Regions from separate parts of the Streptosporangium sp. NBC_01810 genome, predicted to be linked through region 1. Evidence: riboswitches for the same ligand, from Rfam matches in the RefSeq annotation. Region 1 holds a riboswitch; the other holds the start of a gene.
The links. Region 1 has a riboswitch for S-adenosylmethionine ahead of OIE13_RS31830 (aminotransferase class V-fold PLP-dependent enzyme). Riboswitches for the same ligand answer to the same signal wherever they lie in the genome.

Region 1 (7,723 bases):
GTGAACGGGCGGCAGGAGGTGCTGCGCTCATGGGCGCTCATCATGGCCAACACGCCCTACATCCAGTTCGTGCTGACCGACGTCCGCGTCATGGTCCTGGGCGACGTCGCCATCCTCACCTGTGAGGAGAACATCCTCACCGCGGGAGACGAGGGTGATTCCAGCTTCGCCGCGGGCAAGGTGGTGGCGAGCAACACCTTCGTGCGCACGTCCGCGGGGTGGCGGCTCTGGCTGCATCACGGCTCGCCCGTGCTGCAGGGTGACGACGACGAAGAGGAAGAGGAGGTGGCGTGAGCGAGCGCACCGGCGAATGGCCCGACGGGAACGGTTCCCGGGTGGCCGAGGGGCGGGCCGGTGACGGATCCCACGGCCAGGAGCCGCTGCGGATCCACGACGGCGTCGCCGACCTGATCGGCGATTCGCTCCAGGATCGGCCGGCGGATCCGGCCGGTGCGGCGGCGTACGGCCTGCCGTCGGGCCAGGTGGCGGACCGGATCAGCCTGAAGGGGCTGCGGGTGCGCGGGCGGCACGGCGTGCTGGCGGCGGAGCGGGAGCTCGGCCAGGAGTTCGTCGTCGACGTCACGCTCTTCCTCGACACGGCGCCCGCGGCGGCCGGTGACGACCTCGGCAAGACGGTCCACTACGGCGAGCTCGCCGAGGATCTGGCGAGGGTCGTGGCGGGCGAGCCGGTCGACCTGATCGAGACCCTGGCCCAGCGCCTGGCCGATGTCTGCCTGGCCCGCGAGCTCGTCCGGTCGGCGGAGGTGAGCGTGCACAAGCCCGCCGCGCCGATCCCGATGCCGTTCGACGACGTGATCGTGACGATCACCCGGAGCAGGGCATGAGGGCGGTCCTGGCACTCGGCAGCAACCTGGGTGACCGCTTCGGCACCCTGCGGGGCGGGCTCGACGCCCTCTTCGCCAAGCCGGGGCTCACGCTCGTCGCGGTGTCGCCGGTCTACGAGACCGACCCGGTCGGCGGCCCGGAGCAGGGCGCCTATCTCAACGCGGTGGTGATCGCCGAGAGCACGCTGGAACCCCGGGCGCTCCTCGATCGTGCTCAAGGTGTGGAGAACGCCTTCGGCCGGGTCCGGGTGGAGCACTGGGGAGCGCGCACCCTGGACGTCGATCTGATCACCGTGGGAGATGTCGTCATGGACGACCCAGACCTGACCCTGCCGCATCCCAGGGCGCACGAGCGGGCGTTCGTGCTGGTCCCGTGGGTGCGGGCCGATCCGGACGCCGTCCTGTCCGGGCGTCGAGTGGCCGATCTGCTGGCCGGTCTCGACCAGGACCGTGTACGGCCCCGTCCCGAGTCGCTCCTCCAGGGGCCCGGGTGAGGCCCAGCCGTCCCGGCGTCCTCGTCGGGCTCTTCATCGTGGTCACGATCCTCACCTGGGCACTGCTCAAGCCGCTCTACGTGTCCCTGCCGACCATGCCGTGGACGGCGATCCCGACGGTGCTGGTGCTGGCGATCGGCGAGGCCTACAGCGGGTGGATGACGAAGGCCAGGATCGAGCGCAGGCCCGACACCAAGCCCGTCGAACCCCTGGCCGTGGCCCGGCTGGCGGCCCTGGCCAAGGCCTCCGCGTACGCCGGGGCGGCCTTCGCGGGCCTCTTCGCCGGATTCACCCTCTACACCGCCGAACTGCTTGACCAGAGGGTCCCCCGCCAGGACTTCTTCATCACCGGAGGGTCGCTGCTGGTGTGCGTGCTGCTGGTCTGCTCGGCCCTGTACCTGGAGTACTGCTGCAAGGTGCCCAAGGACTCCGGGGACGACGACCGCTGAGAGTTCCGGCCGCGTCGGGGTGTACCGCGCCGCGTGTGCCCAAGGACTCCGGGGACGACGACCGCCGAGAGTTCCGGCCGCGTCGGGGTGTACCGCGCCGCGCGTGTGCCCGGTTCTCCGTGGCGATGATCGTTCAGGGGGTGCGTCAGCGTCCTCTCGCACTCCACTTCCGGCCGAAGAGCATGATGACCGGGAGGGTGCACACCAGCGCCCCGGCGACGGTCAGGGGTCGTTCCAGCCACCAGAGCAGGTCGGGCCGGACCCGGCTGCCCGGCCCGCTGCCCGCCAGCCACCAGGTCAGTGCCACCCAGATGGCCATGCCGGTCGTGTGGAACAGGAAGAGCGGAAGCGCGAACCGGTTGACCGTCTCGTTCACACGCTGCCACCTGGGGCGATCGAGCAGGCGTTCCATGGACGGCCTCAGCGCCTCCACCAGGCCGATCTGGAAGATCAGCAACGCCACGATGACAAAGGTGGGCGGCGCCATGTTGGACAGCTTGTCACCCGGCACGCCCACCATCGAGCCCGGGTAGATGCCCGAGTAGACCAGGCCGAAGAGTGCGAAAAGCCCGGTCCACAGGATGGCGACGTCGAAGCGGCGGGGAAGCGCCACCACCCGGGCGTAGAAGAACCCGGCCTGGTGGGCCAGCCCCCAGACGATGATCATGTTGAGCCAGCCCACGGCCTCGTACCCGTAGCGCAGTCGCAGCACGTCGACGACGAGCGCCGCCCCCGCCAGCCAGATCAGGATCAGCACGTCGTAGTGCCGGTGCAGCCAGAGCGCGACCGGGAGCAGGGCGACCAGCATGAGGTAGACGCCGATGAACCAGAGCGGGCTGATGACGAGCAGGACCACCCGGTCCATCCACCTGATCCCGAACGCCCACGTCACGGCCGCGCCCAGCACGATCCAGGTGCCGGCCAGCGCCAGCGTCGGGATCGCGAGACCACGGATGCGCCGCCACACGAAGGTGCCGATGCCCACCCCGCGTCCGTAGGCACGCTCCCAGGACAGTAGGTGGACGTACCCGCCCACATAGAAGAAGAGCGGCAACACCTGGAGCAGCCATGTCAGGATCCACAGCCCTGAGGTGAAGCCCAGCGGGCTCGTCGGTGAGGGGCCGTCCGGCCCCCACTGGAGGATCGTGAAAGCCCAGTGCCAGACCACCACGACGAGCAGGCTGAACGCGCGCAACCAGTCGACGTACCGGTTCCGTTCCGGCCTGCCGTCGGCCGGAGGGGCACCGGGAGGCACGGAGCCGGTGGGGGGTTTCGAGGCCGCGAAGGTCTCGGGATCGACGGGGTCGACGGGATCGACGGGGGATGCGGGTGTCGTCGGAGGAGCCGCCTTCTTCTTGCCTCGCCTGGGTTCGATCATGAGGTCCTAACCGTGCCTCACTTGTCGATGTCGCCGACGACGAAGAACATCGAGCCCAGGATGGCGACCATGTCGGAGACCAGGTTGCCGGGGAGCATCTCGCGCAGCACCTGGATGTTGTTGAAGGAGGCCGAGCGGAGCTTCAACCGCCACGGCGTCTTCTCCCCGCGCGAGACCAGGTAGTAGCCGTTGAGGCCGAGCGGGCTCTCCGTCCAGGCGTAGGTGTGGCCCTCGGGGACCTTCAACACCTTGGGCAGGCGCTGGTTGATCGGCCCCTGGGGCAGCTCGTGCAGCCGCCGCACGCAGGCGTCCGCCAGGTCCAGGGAGACCTTCACCTGCTCCAGCAGCACCTCGAACCTGGCGTGACAGTCTCCGGCGGAGCGGGTGACGACCTTCACCGGCAGCTCGCCGTAGGCGAGATAGGGCTCGTCCCTGCGCAGGTCGAGGTCGACGCCGGAGGCGCGGGCGATCGGGCCGCTCACGCCGTACTGCATGATCGTCTCGCGGTCCAGCACGCCCACCCCGCGGGTACGGGCGAGGAAGATCTCGTTTCCGGCGATCAGATTCTCGATGTCGGGCAGCCGTCGCCGCACGTCGGCCACGGCCGTCGTGACCCGGCCCAGCCACCCCTCGGGCAGTTCCTCCTTGAGGCCGCCGACCCGGTTGAACATGTAGTGCATCCGCCCGCCGGCGATCTCCTCCATCACGGCCTGGAGGGTCTCGCGCTCCCGGAACGCGTAGAACACCGGGGTGATCGCGCCGAGTTCCAGCGGGTAGGAGCCAAGGAACATCAGGTGGCTGAGCACCCGGTTGAGCTCGGCCATCAGGGTCCGCGTCCAGACCGCCCTGACCGGCACCTCCATGCCGAGCATCCGCTCCACCGCGAGGACGACGCCCAGCTCGCTGGCGAACGCCGACAGCCAGTCGTGCCGGTTGGCCAGCACGATGATCTGCCGGTAGTCGCGTACCTCGAACAGCTTCTCCGCGCCCCGGTGCATGTAGCCCACGATCGGCTCGGCCGAGCTGATCCGCTCCCCGTCCAGGGTGAGCCGTAGCCGCAGCACGCCGTGCGTGGACGGGTGCTGCGGCCCGATGTTGAGGATCATGTCCTCGGTCGCGAGCTCCTTGCCGTGCGCTTCCCGCACGGCGGCGGCTCCTGCTCCCATCCCCACGTTCAGCTCACGGCGAGGCTCATTCATACGCCTATGCTGTCACGTCAGCCGCGCGAGGCAAGATCCCGCAGGGCGGCGATCAGCCGATCGACGTGCTCGGAGGTGGTGCCGATGCCGATGGAGGCGCGCACGGCGGAGGCGGTGAGGTCCTCGCAGCCGCCGTCCTTGGCATCCAGCAGGTGCCGCACGAAGGGGTGGGCGCAGAACTTGCCGTCGCGGACGCCGATGCCGTAGTCGCCGGACAGGGCCTCGGCGACCTCGCGGGCGGTGAAGCCGTGCACCACGAAGGAGACGATGCCGACGCGCGGGTGGTCAGGACCCCACAGGGACAGCTCCTGCACGCCGGGAACGGAGGCGAGGCCCGCGCGCAACCGGCCGAGGAGGCGCTCCTCCTCGCGGACCAGGGGGGACCAGCCGGTGGCGGTCAGGGCGTCGCAGGCGGCGGCCAGCGCGATGGCACCCAGCACGTTCGGGGTTCCGGCCTCGTGGCGGATCTCGGGGTCGTCGTGCCACTCGGTCTCGTCATCGTTCACCGCCTTCACCGCGCCGCCGCCCCGCAGGTACGGTTCGGCGTCGGCCAGCCAGTCGGAACGGCCGATCAGCGCGCCGGTGCCGAACGGGGCGTAGAGCTTGTGGCCGGAGAAGACCACGTAGTCCAGGTCGAGCGCGGTCAGGTTGAGGCGGCGGTGCGGGACGAGCTGCGCGGCGTCGACGAGGACGCGGGCGCCGTGGCGGTGGGCGATGTGGGCCAGCGCGGCGATCGGCCAGAGCTCCCCGGTGACGTTGGACGCGGCGGTCACGACCAGCAGCTTGGGGCCTTCGATCGAGGCCAGGGCCTCGTCGACGGCGCGGACCGCCTCGCCGGGGAAGGCGGGGACCGGCAGCCGCAGGGCACGCTCCCAGGGGAGCAGGGAGGCGTGGTGCTCGGTGTCGAAGACCACGGCGGTGGTGCCCTCGGGCAGGCTGCGGGCCAGCAGGTTGGTCGCGTCCGTGGTATTCCTGGTGAAGATCACCGAGTCGTCGGGACGGGCCCCGACGAAGGCGCGTACCGTCTGCCTGGCCTGCTCGTAACGGGCCGTGGTCAGCTGGGACGCGTACCCCGCGCCTCGGTGGACGCTGGAGTAGGCCGGGAGCGCGGCGGCGACGGCGGCGCTCACCGGCTCCAGACAGGGGGCGCTCGCGGCGTAGTCGAGGTTGGCGTAGCGGACGAGCCTGCCGCCCCTGACCGGAACCTCCAGGTCGGAGCCGAGCACGGCGGGGATCGGCCTGTCGTCGGACGTACGGGTCGCGGGGACGGTCGCGGGGGCGGCGGCTGTGGCGGTGCAGATCGTTGGTGCGGACATGCCAGGGCTCCTTCGAGGTCATCGGACCCCGACCCGTGACATGGGTGCCTGGAGCCCGCGCTTGCCCGGCACACCTCGTGCCGGACCAGGTCCTCACCCGGGGCACCCCGCCGCGGACGCGAGGGTTGCCGGCCAGCGAGCCGGGGCTTGTCACTGGCACTCATGACCTACGGGGGAACTATAACCGAGGTCTGGTGGGAGTCCGCAAGTGATGTCTCCCATATTCGGGAACTCGCGACGGGTTTCGTTCGTCTGGGCAGTGGGCCTGATAGAGCCAGGCGAAGGGTGATGTTTGTCCTGGTAGTGGGCTGAATAAAGCCGAATGTCGGGTCTCGTCGTGCCGGTGATGATCAAGTAGAACCAAGTGGAGGCGTAGATGTTGGATTGGGTGACCAACCCGGAGATCTGGATAGGGTTCGTCACCCTTGTCGCTCTGGAGATCGTGCTCGGCATCGACAACATCATCTTCATCTCGATCCTGGCCGGAAAGCTCCCGCCCGGACAGCGCGACAAGGCGCGCAGACTGGGCCTCCTCGCGGCCCTCGTCAGCCGGTTGGCGCTGCTGCTGGCGCTGGCGTGGGTGGTGAAACTCACATCGCCGCTCTTCGAGGTCCTCGGTCAGCCGATCTCGGGACGGGATCTCATCCTGCTCGCCGGCGGTCTCTTCCTGCTGGGCAAGAGCGTCATCGAGATGCACGACAGCATCGAGGGCAAGACCGGGCACGGCAGTGCCAAGGTCGCGGCCTCCTTCGGCTCGGTGATCGTCCAGATCATGCTGCTGGACATCATCTTCTCCCTCGACTCGGTCATCACCGCGGTCGGCATGGTCGACCAGATCGGCGTCATGGTCGCGGCCGTGATCGTCTCGGTCCTGGTGATGCTCTTCGCCTCAGGCCCGATCAGCCGCTTCGTGGACAAGCACCCGAGCATCAAGATGCTCGCCCTGTCGTTCCTGGTGCTGATCGGCGTCGTGCTGATCGCCGAGGGCCTCGGGCAGCACATCTCCAAGGGGTACATCTACTTCGCGATGGCCTTCTCGCTCATCGTGGAGCTGCTGAACATCCGCCTGCGCGCCAAGACGGCCCGGACCGAGGAGGCTGACAAGCCGGCCCGGACCGAGGAGGCTGACAAGCCGGCCCGGACCGAGGAGGCTGACAAGTCGGCCGAGGTGTAGCCGGACGGTGTTCCGGCTCGTCGTGGGGCTGTGGGCGTGCCACAAGATGCCCCCCCGGCGCGTGGCGCGATGGTGTTCTCGCTTGTCGTGAAGCCGTTGGACACCCGTCCGCACACCACGATGTTCCAGCTCAAGGGAGCGAACACGTCAACCAAGGAATATGGCGACATTACGATGTCTGTGTGCGCTTTGATCCTTGGAATCCGGAATTCGTCGCCCATCCGTACGACGTCTACGACGAACTTAGGCGGCAGCAGCCGGTCGGCTTCTTCGAACCGACCGGCCAGTGGCTGGTCGCCCGGCACGCCGATGTCAACGCGCTGCTGCGCGACCGCCGACTCGGCCGCTCCTACCTGCACGTGGCCACCCACGCCGAGTTCGGCAGGCCCGACGACCCCGAGTTCCAGGACCCGTTCTGGCGGGTGGTCAGGGCCGGGATGCTCGACGTCGAGCCGCCGGTGCACACCCGGCTCCGGCGCCTGGTCTCCAAGGCGTTCACCCCGCGCATGGTCGAGGCGCTCCGTCCCAAGGTCGCCCGGATCGCCGGGGAGCTGGTGGACCGCTTCGTCGAGCGCGGCGGCGGAGACCTGATCTCCGAGGTCGCCGAGCCGCTCCCGGTGACCGTGATCGCGGAGATGCTCGGCGTGCCCGAGGCCGACCGGCACCTGCTCCGTCCCTGGTCCGCCGACATCTGCGGGATGTACGAGCTGCACCCCTCCGTCGAGGCCCAGCACACCGCCGTACGCGCGGCCGAGGAGTTCTCCGCCTACCTCGTCGAGCTGGCCCGGGCCCGCCGGGCGAACCCCGGTGACGACCTGATCAGCGCGCTCGCCCTGGTGGCAGAGGAGGGCGACAGGCTCACCGAGGA
Region 2 (7,723 bases), 2.3 Mb from region 1:
AGCTTCCGCGTCCGCAGAGGCGAGAAAGGCCCCGCCCGTGTCCTCCGTCCCCGAGGCGCGGCCCTGGAGGCCCCGCCCGCCGCACAGACCGCCCGCGACTACCTCAACCGCCGAGGCGACTTCGCCGAGTGGATGACCATCGCCCGCGAGAAGCTCGGCGGGGACGCTGTTCGGGATGAGGTGGTCGTCCTAGCGGCCGAACTGGCTCGCGCCTGCGACGGCAAGGGACACTTCGTGCGCTGGGGCGCCCGGTTCCTCGGCCACAAGGACTGACCGGGTTGCCCGCGACGTCCTATCCTGAGTCCATGCCGTACATCGAGGAGCGCGTCTCCACCGTCGAGACCGACATCGCCGAGATCTTGAAAGCGCGCATTGCGGACGGCACCTACCCTGCAGACACCCAACTCCCGTCGCAGCATGAGCTGGTCCGCGAGTTCGAGATCGCCCCGAACACCGCCCAGAAGATCCTCACTCGGCTCCGCGAGGAAGGCATCGCCTACTCAGTGCGTGGACTCGGGACGTTCGTGGCTCCACCGGCCGACCAGTAGTCCAGACGCATGAGAGCCCCGGCGCCGGGGCTCTCATGCGTCTGGACTACTTGGAGCAGGATGTTCACCGGCGACCCGGCAGCAGCGCACAGAGTGCGTACGTAGCCGAGAGGGGGTCAACCAGGTCCACCACTACGTTCAAGATCATGGCCGTTGATCACTTCGACCCGGAACCAAAGTACCGCCAGATCGCCCGGATCACCCGCGAGCAGATCCGCACCGGAGAGCTGGAGCCGATGACGCCGATCCCGAGCGAGGCTCGGATGGTTCAGGTGCACGGTGTCGCCCGGGAGACCGTCCGCCAGGCCGTCCGCTTCTGCGTGAGGAGGGGTGGGTCTTCACGATTCAGGCGCGGGGCACCTTCGCGTCGCCTGCGGATCGGTGGCCTGAGACCCCATGATCAACACGCATGGTCCGGCAATGGTCCACCTGGAGATCATCTCAGAGCCGGACCGGCGATGGTCCGGCAGACCGGCAAGGTCATCTAAGATAGAAACCGCAGGTCAGAAGCCTGATCAGGGCTTTCTACGAGGGTAGGGCGGGCGGGACTCGAACCCGCGACCCAGGGATTATGAGTCCCCTGCTCTAACCAGCTGAGCTACCGCCCCTCGTGCACACCGTACTGCGGCATTCAACCAAACGTGGGCGCTGTTCGCACACTTGCCAGGCGGGACGGTTCAAGATGTGACCTTTGGCGAAACCCGGCTCCAGGGGACTCGCTACCCTGACGGTGGACCTTGTTGAGGAGTGTTGGATCATGCGCGTTATTGACGCTTTCCGGGAGTCGTACGGAACGGAGCCCGCCGGGGTGTGGCACGCGCCGGGGCGGGTCAACCTGATCGGGGAGCATACCGACTACAACGACGGGTTCGTGCTGCCGTTCGCGGTGCCGTGGGGGGTGACCGCGGCGGCCTCGCCGCGCGAGGACGGGGTGATCCGGCTGCGGTCGTTGCAGGCGGGCGAGCCGGTCACGCTCGCGACGCTCGACGAGGCCGAGAGCTGGGCCCGCTACGTGGCCGGGATGTTCTGGGTGCTCCGCGAGGCCGGGCACCGGGTCGGGGGCGCGGACGTGGTGATCGGCGGGGACGTGCCGCAGGGAGCGGGGTTGTCGTCGAGCGCGGCGCTGGAGGTGGTCGTCGGCACGGCGCTGAACGAGTTGTACGGGCTCGGCCTCACCAAGATGGAGATCGCGCTGGCCGCACAGAAGGCCGAGAACGACTTCGTGGGCATACCGTGCGGGATCATGGACCAGGCGGCCTCGGCGCTCGGCGAAGAGGGGAAGGCCCTGTTCATGGACTGCCGAAGCCTCGGCACCAGGAACATCCCGTTCGACCTGGCGAGCCACGGCCTCCAGTTGCTCATCATCAACACCGGAGTGCACCACGAGCTCGCCGACGGGCAGTACGCCCGCCGCCGCCGTGACTGCGAGAACGCCGCGAAGCACCTGGGCGTCGACGCGCTGCGCGACGTCACCGACCTGGGTGGCGCCCTCGCCAGGCTGAGCGGTGACGAGCGCAGGCGCACCCAGCACGTGGTGACCGAGAACCACCGGGTCGAGGCGGTGATCGGGCTGCTGCGGGCCGGGGCGGTACGGGAGATCGGCGCCCTGCTGAACGCCTCCCACCTGTCGCTGCGCGACCAGTTCGAGGTGTCCTGCGCCGAGTTGGACGTGGCCGTGGAGTCGGCGGTCAGGGGTGGTGCCCGGGGAGCTCGGATGACCGGCGGCGGGTTCGGCGGCTCGGCGATCGCACTGGTCACCGACGAGCGGGTGGAGTCCGTGCGGGAATCCGTTACCCGCGCCTACGCCGAGCGCGGCTGGGCCGAGCGCGGCTGGGCCGAGCGCGGCTGGGCCGCACCGGAGATCTACCCGGCGACTCCGGCAGCGGGAGCCCGTCGTCTGATCTGACCCGCACGCGAGCACATGCCCCCGTGCTCTGCCTCGGCATCGTTCCCCAGTGCGGTGACCGCCGCTCCGGCCAGGCCCGTATCCGTGGATCGCGGACCGCTCAGCCGGGTGAACGTTCCCGGCCGTTGCTAGCCCGCGACTCCCGCGACTCCCGCGACTCCCGCGGCTCCCGCAACTCCTGCGGCGGGGGCTCGAGCCGGGGCGGGACCCCGGGGGCGGTGGCGGGGGAAGAGCGGGACCGGGTCGGCAAGCCGCTCTCCCCTGCACTGGCCGGCGATCCGCGCCGAGGCGTCCGGGAGGAAGGGGGACAGCAGGTCCGCCAGCTCCCTGCAGGTGGCGACGAGGGTGCCGAGGACCTCGTCGAGCCGGGGCGAGCCCTCGCGAGCGAGGCGCCACGGCTCGGTGCGGTTGACGTACCGGTTGGCCTCCTCGGCGACCGCGTAGACGGCGGCGGTGGCCGCGCGGAAGTCGAACACCTCCAGAGCCTCGATCACCGCGCCTCGGGCATGACCTCTGACCTCGTCCAGAGCCGTCTCACGCTCTTCGGGCACGATTCCGCCCCGGTATCGGTGGACCATGCTGACCACCCGGTTGACGAGGTTGCCCAGCCCGTCGGCCAGTTCGCCGTCGTGGCGGGCGACGAGCCGCCTCGCGGTGAAGTCGACGTCGCCGCACCTGGGCACCTCGCGCAGCAGCCACCACCTGACCGCGTCCACGCCGTACACCTCGACGAGCCCGATCGGGTCGACGGCCGAGAGGTCGGTTCCCACGGGGCCGCCACCGGAGTGGCCGGAGACATCGAGGCCGCCCGGAACACCGGAACCGCCCAAGACTCCAGGGCCGCCCGGAACACCGAAACCGCCCGGGACGTCGAAGGCTCCGGTGGAGACGCCCACACCGCGAGGAGCAGCGGAGGCACCCTGCCCGCCGGCGACACCGTAGCGGGCCGATTTACTGATCTTCCGGCCGTCCACGGTCAGGTAGTCGTGGACCAGGATGTCCGTCGGCGGCAACTCCCCCGCCGACAGCAGCATCGCCGGCCAGTAGACCGCGTGGAAGCGCAGGACGCCCTTGCCGAGCACGTGGATCCGCCGGTCGGCACCGGACCACCAGCGGCCGTGCTCTCCCTTCGCGTAGTCCAGCGCGGTCAGGTAGTTGCCGAGCGCGTCCCACCACACGTAGATCACCTGTCCGGGGTCGCCCGGCACGGGGATGCCCCAGCCACGCGCCCGCGCCTGGGATCGAGAAACGCTGAAGTCGGACAGCCCAGCCGCGATGAAGGTGAGGATCTCGTTGCGGCGCTCGGCGGGCTCGACACGAATGCGGCCGCTGTCGATGAGGCTGTACAGCTCGTCGCGGTAGCGGGACAGGCGGAAGAACCAGTTCTCCTCGGACACGTGCTGGAGGGGGGCGTCGTGCTCGGGGCACTGTTCGTCGGGCGGGTAGAACTGCTCGCAGCCGACGCAGTAGAGGCCCTCGTAGTGCCTGCGGTACAGGTCGGCGGAGCAGGCCCGCCAGAACCGTTCGACGCCGGGCCGGTGCCGGGGGTCGGCGCTGGTACGGATGAAGTCATCAAAGGAGAGCGAGAGCGGTCCCGCCAGCCGGGCGAACTCGGCGGCGTTGCGGTCGACGAGATCCCGTACGGAGATCCCCTCGGCCTCGGCGGCCCGCACGTTCTTGAGCGAGTTGTCGTCGGTGCCCGTCTGAAGCCTGACCTCGTCACCGAGCAGGCGGTGGTGCCTGGCGAGTACGTCTGCCTGGACGAGCTCCAGGGCGAAGCCCAGGTGGGGGCGCGCGTTGATGTACGGGATGGTCGTGGTGAGCAGGATTCGGGACATCGGAACCTCCGCTGAAGCCCGAAAACAGATCGAGGCCCCGTTTCAGGGCCTCGAGAAGACGTCAGGCGACCCCGGTTTCAGGGGGAGAGCATCACCAGGAAAGTCATGTTCTCATGCTAGCGATCCGTTCCCCGGTTCGACATGCGGTTTTCCGCGCTCCGAGCCCGTCCCGGCCTCCGAATCCGCCTCCGGCACGGACCTCGACCGCGACCTCGACCTCGACCTACGGGCTGATGACCGGCGGTCTGGCGTTCATGTCCCCGCTCTGGGAGACCGCCGTGCAGGAACACATCCCCACCGAGGCGATCTCACGGGTGTCCGCGTACGACTGGCTGCTCTCCATCGGGCTGACGCCCCTCGGCATGGCCCTGGCCGGGCCGCTGGCCGGCGCGGTGGGCAGGTAGCGCAGCCCGTCGCGCGCGGCCAGGTCGGCCAGCGCCCGCTCCTCCCCGTTCGGGATCACGTCGCCGTGCCCCTGAGCCAGGATCACCGCGTCGGCCTCGATCGTCCGGCCGTCCTGCAGCAGCACCGCCTGACCGCCGGGGATGTCCGCGAGATCGACGGCGCGGGTGGGGTGCACGTGCACCCGGACCCCGCGCGGTGCGGTCGCCACCGCGTGCCTGAAGACGTGGGAGAGGTAGCCGTTCTGGGCCGGACGGGAGGCGAAGGTGCCGGGGTCCCCGCCGAGCCACTCGGCCAGCGTGGGGCCTGGACGGATCGGCCCCTCACAGCGCACCGACTCGTCGGTGAAGAGCGTCACGTCGGCGGCGGCGGAGTTCATCCAGAGCAGGTCGGGCTGGTCACGGCGCCAGACGCGGCCGCCGCCCGGCGGGTGGGGGTCGATCACGTGGACGTCCAGCGAGGGCCAGCCGAGCAGGTCGGCGGCGTTGGCGCAGATGCGCTCCACCAGGCAGGTGCCCGTCGGGCCGGCGCCGACGACGGCGATCGAGGCGCTCATACGGCGGCTCTGCGGTGCCACTGCCCCGGCTCGGCGGGAATCCCGGGGAAGGGGCGGCAGGTGTCGAGGCCGGCGGGGCTCGCCTGGTTCGATGTGCTGATCTTCGACATGTGGCTCTCCCGGGCATGTCTCGGTGACCCCGGTGAGGGGGTCCGCGCTTGCGGCACGCCGACCGTGCCGCCAGGTCTCCCCCGGGGGCACCCCGCCGCGGTGCGAGGGTTGCCGGTCAGCCAGCCGGGGCTCCGCACTGACGCTCGTAACCTACTTATAAAGTAGGAAATACATAGATCTCTGTCAAGCCTTATTGTCGGGGAATGCCCTATGAGACGGTGAATGTGGTCTACCGCAAGTACGACGGATCGCTGCACTGGCACCACCGCGGCCTGCTGCTCGGCGAGGACGAGCACGGGGTATGGACCGGTTGCGTGGCCAATTCCAGCGGTCGCAAGGGGGACGGACCCGAGATCGCCTGGCCTCACCCGTTCGTGATGCTCTTCCCCCACGACGCCTGGTGGACCGCGGCCTTCAACACCGCCCCGCACAAGCACGAGATCTACTGCGACATCTCCACGGTGCCGATATGGGGAGACGGCGAGGTCACCATGATCGACCTGGACCTGGATGTGATCCGGACGCGCCGCGATCTGGCGAGGGGCCGCACCAGCCGGGTCTTCCTGGACGACGAGGACGAGTTCGAGGAGCACAGGGTCAGGTACGCCTACCCGCCCGAGGTCGTCCGGAGCGCCCGCGCCTCGGCCGCCTGGCTGATGGAGGCCGTCGCCGCCCGCACGGCCCCCTTCGACACCGCCCCGCACTGGCTCACCCTGGTCAGCTGAGAGCGTCGTAGCGACTACAGCGGCGGGAAGCCGGCGACGCCCTCGGCGAAGTCCGGCCGGGTGAAGGAGTCGACCATCGCCTCTCCCTCCCGGAAGCCCTCGGGGCGCTCCCGCACAGGAGCTCCCCATTCGGAGAGCCACAGGAGCTCCCCGCCCGGAGAGCCACAGAATGTCGTTCTACACCTTTTCCTTCCCAGGTGTCAGCATGTGCGAGCGGACCAGGTCCTCGACGGTGGCGCGCAGGCCCAGGAAGAGGGAGGTCCGCTTGACGGCGAGGGCCCGGTAGGCGGGCAGGTCGATCGGGACCTCGGCGGCGACCCTGCCGGGCCCGCAGGCGAAGACGAGGACCCGCTGGGCGAGCAGGACCGCCTCCTCCACGTCGTGGGTGACCATCAGCACGGTCGTGCCCGTGTCGCGCCACACCTCGCGCAGGAAGAGCTGCATGTCCTCCTTGGTCTGCACGTCCAGCGCCCCGAACGGCTCGTCGAGCAGGAGCACGGCCGGCTCGCACGCCAGCGCCCTGGCGATCGCCACCCGCTGGCGCTGCCCACCGGACAGCTGCCGGGGCAGCGCGTCCGCCAGGGACGACAGCCCGACCTCGCCGAGATACCAGCGAACCCGCCGTTCCCGGTCGGCCCCGGAGATCGGCAGCAGCCGCAGTCCGAAGGCCACGTTCTCGGCGACGGTGAGGAAGGGGAACAGCGCTCCCGACTGGAAGACCAGCCCGCGCTCGGGACCGGGGCCGACAACGGGTGCCCCGCCGAGCGTGATGGAGCCCGCGCTGGCCGGGGAGAGCCCGGCGATCAGCGACAGCAGCGTCGACTTGCCCGAGCCGCTCGCCCCGACCACGCACACGAACTCGCCCGGCTCCATCGACAGGTCGATGCCGTCCAGGACGCGGGTGGTCCCGTAGTCCTTGGCCACGCCGCGCAGCACGAGGGTCATGCCGTCCACCTTCCGAGACGGTCGCGCAGCACGCGCAGCACGACGTCGATCAGCAGGCCGACCACCCCGATCACGATGAGCACCGCGAAGATCTTGTCGGTCTGCAGGAACCGCTGGGCCCGGATGATCCGGTAGCCGAGCCCGGACTCGGCGGCGATCAGCTCGGCCACCACCACGAAGTTCCACGCGGCGGCGGCGTTGATCCGCGCCGCGTCCACCACCGCCGGGAGCGCGTACGGCCAGATCACCTTCCTGAGGATCTCGCCACGCCGGGCGCCCAGGGTGGCTGCCGCCTGGCCGAGCTCGCCCGGCACCCGCCGTACGGCGTCGGCGACCATCAGCGTGTTGAAGAACACCACGCCCAGCAGCAGAATCGCGACCTTGGACGGCTCGCCGAGGCCCAGCCAGATGATCAGCAGGGGAATGAACGCGGCGGCCGGCATGTAGCGGAGCAGGCCGACCGCCGGTTCCAGCAGGGCCAGTGCCACGGCCGAGGTGCCCATCGCGACGCCCACCGGCACCGAGATCGCCACCGCCAGCCCGAACCCGGCCCCGACCCGGCCGAGGCTGGCGAGGGTGTCGTCGAGCAGCAGGCCGGTGCCCAGCATCTCCGCGAACGCCTCCAGGACGGCCAGCGGGGACGGCAGGAAGGTCGGATCGACCAGTTCCGCCATGCTGACGACGGTCCAGAG

Region 2: another riboswitch for S-adenosylmethionine. It lies ahead of OIE13_RS20315 (FAD/NAD(P)-binding protein); the one in region 1 lies ahead of OIE13_RS31830 (aminotransferase class V-fold PLP-dependent enzyme).

Annotation. Positions count from the first base shown of each region.
Region 1 is NZ_CP109070.1:7,037,930-7,045,652, forward strand. It holds gene OIE13_RS31800 (nuclear transport factor 2 family protein) at 1-294, shown strand, start outside; gene folB (dihydroneopterin aldolase) at 483-845, shown strand; gene folK (2-amino-4-hydroxy-6-hydroxymethyldihydropteridine diphosphokinase) at 842-1,339, shown strand; gene OIE13_RS31815 (DUF3180 domain-containing protein) at 1,336-1,788, shown strand; gene OIE13_RS31820 (acyltransferase family protein) at 1,934-3,166, opposite strand; gene OIE13_RS31825 (NADH-quinone oxidoreductase subunit D) at 3,184-4,365, opposite strand; gene OIE13_RS31830 (aminotransferase class V-fold PLP-dependent enzyme) at 4,383-5,681, opposite strand; SAM riboswitch class IV at 5,734-5,849, opposite strand; gene OIE13_RS31835 (TerC family protein) at 6,058-6,855, shown strand; gene OIE13_RS31840 (cytochrome P450) at 7,038-7,723, shown strand, end outside.
Region 2 is NZ_CP109070.1:4,689,248-4,696,970, forward strand. It holds gene OIE13_RS20285 (hypothetical protein) at 1-273, shown strand, start outside; gene OIE13_RS20290 (GntR family transcriptional regulator) at 306-548, shown strand; gene OIE13_RS20295 (hypothetical protein) at 785-1,036, shown strand; tRNA gene OIE13_RS20300 (tRNA-Ile) at 1,083-1,156, opposite strand; gene galK (galactokinase) at 1,306-2,454, shown strand; gene OIE13_RS20310 (methionine--tRNA ligase) at 2,583-4,292, opposite strand; gene OIE13_RS20315 (FAD/NAD(P)-binding protein) at 4,516-5,250, opposite strand; SAM riboswitch class IV at 5,400-5,512, opposite strand; gene OIE13_RS20320 (DUF402 domain-containing protein) at 5,565-6,086, shown strand; gene OIE13_RS20325 (ABC transporter ATP-binding protein) at 6,264-7,031, opposite strand; gene OIE13_RS20330 (ABC transporter permease) at 7,028-7,723, opposite strand, start outside.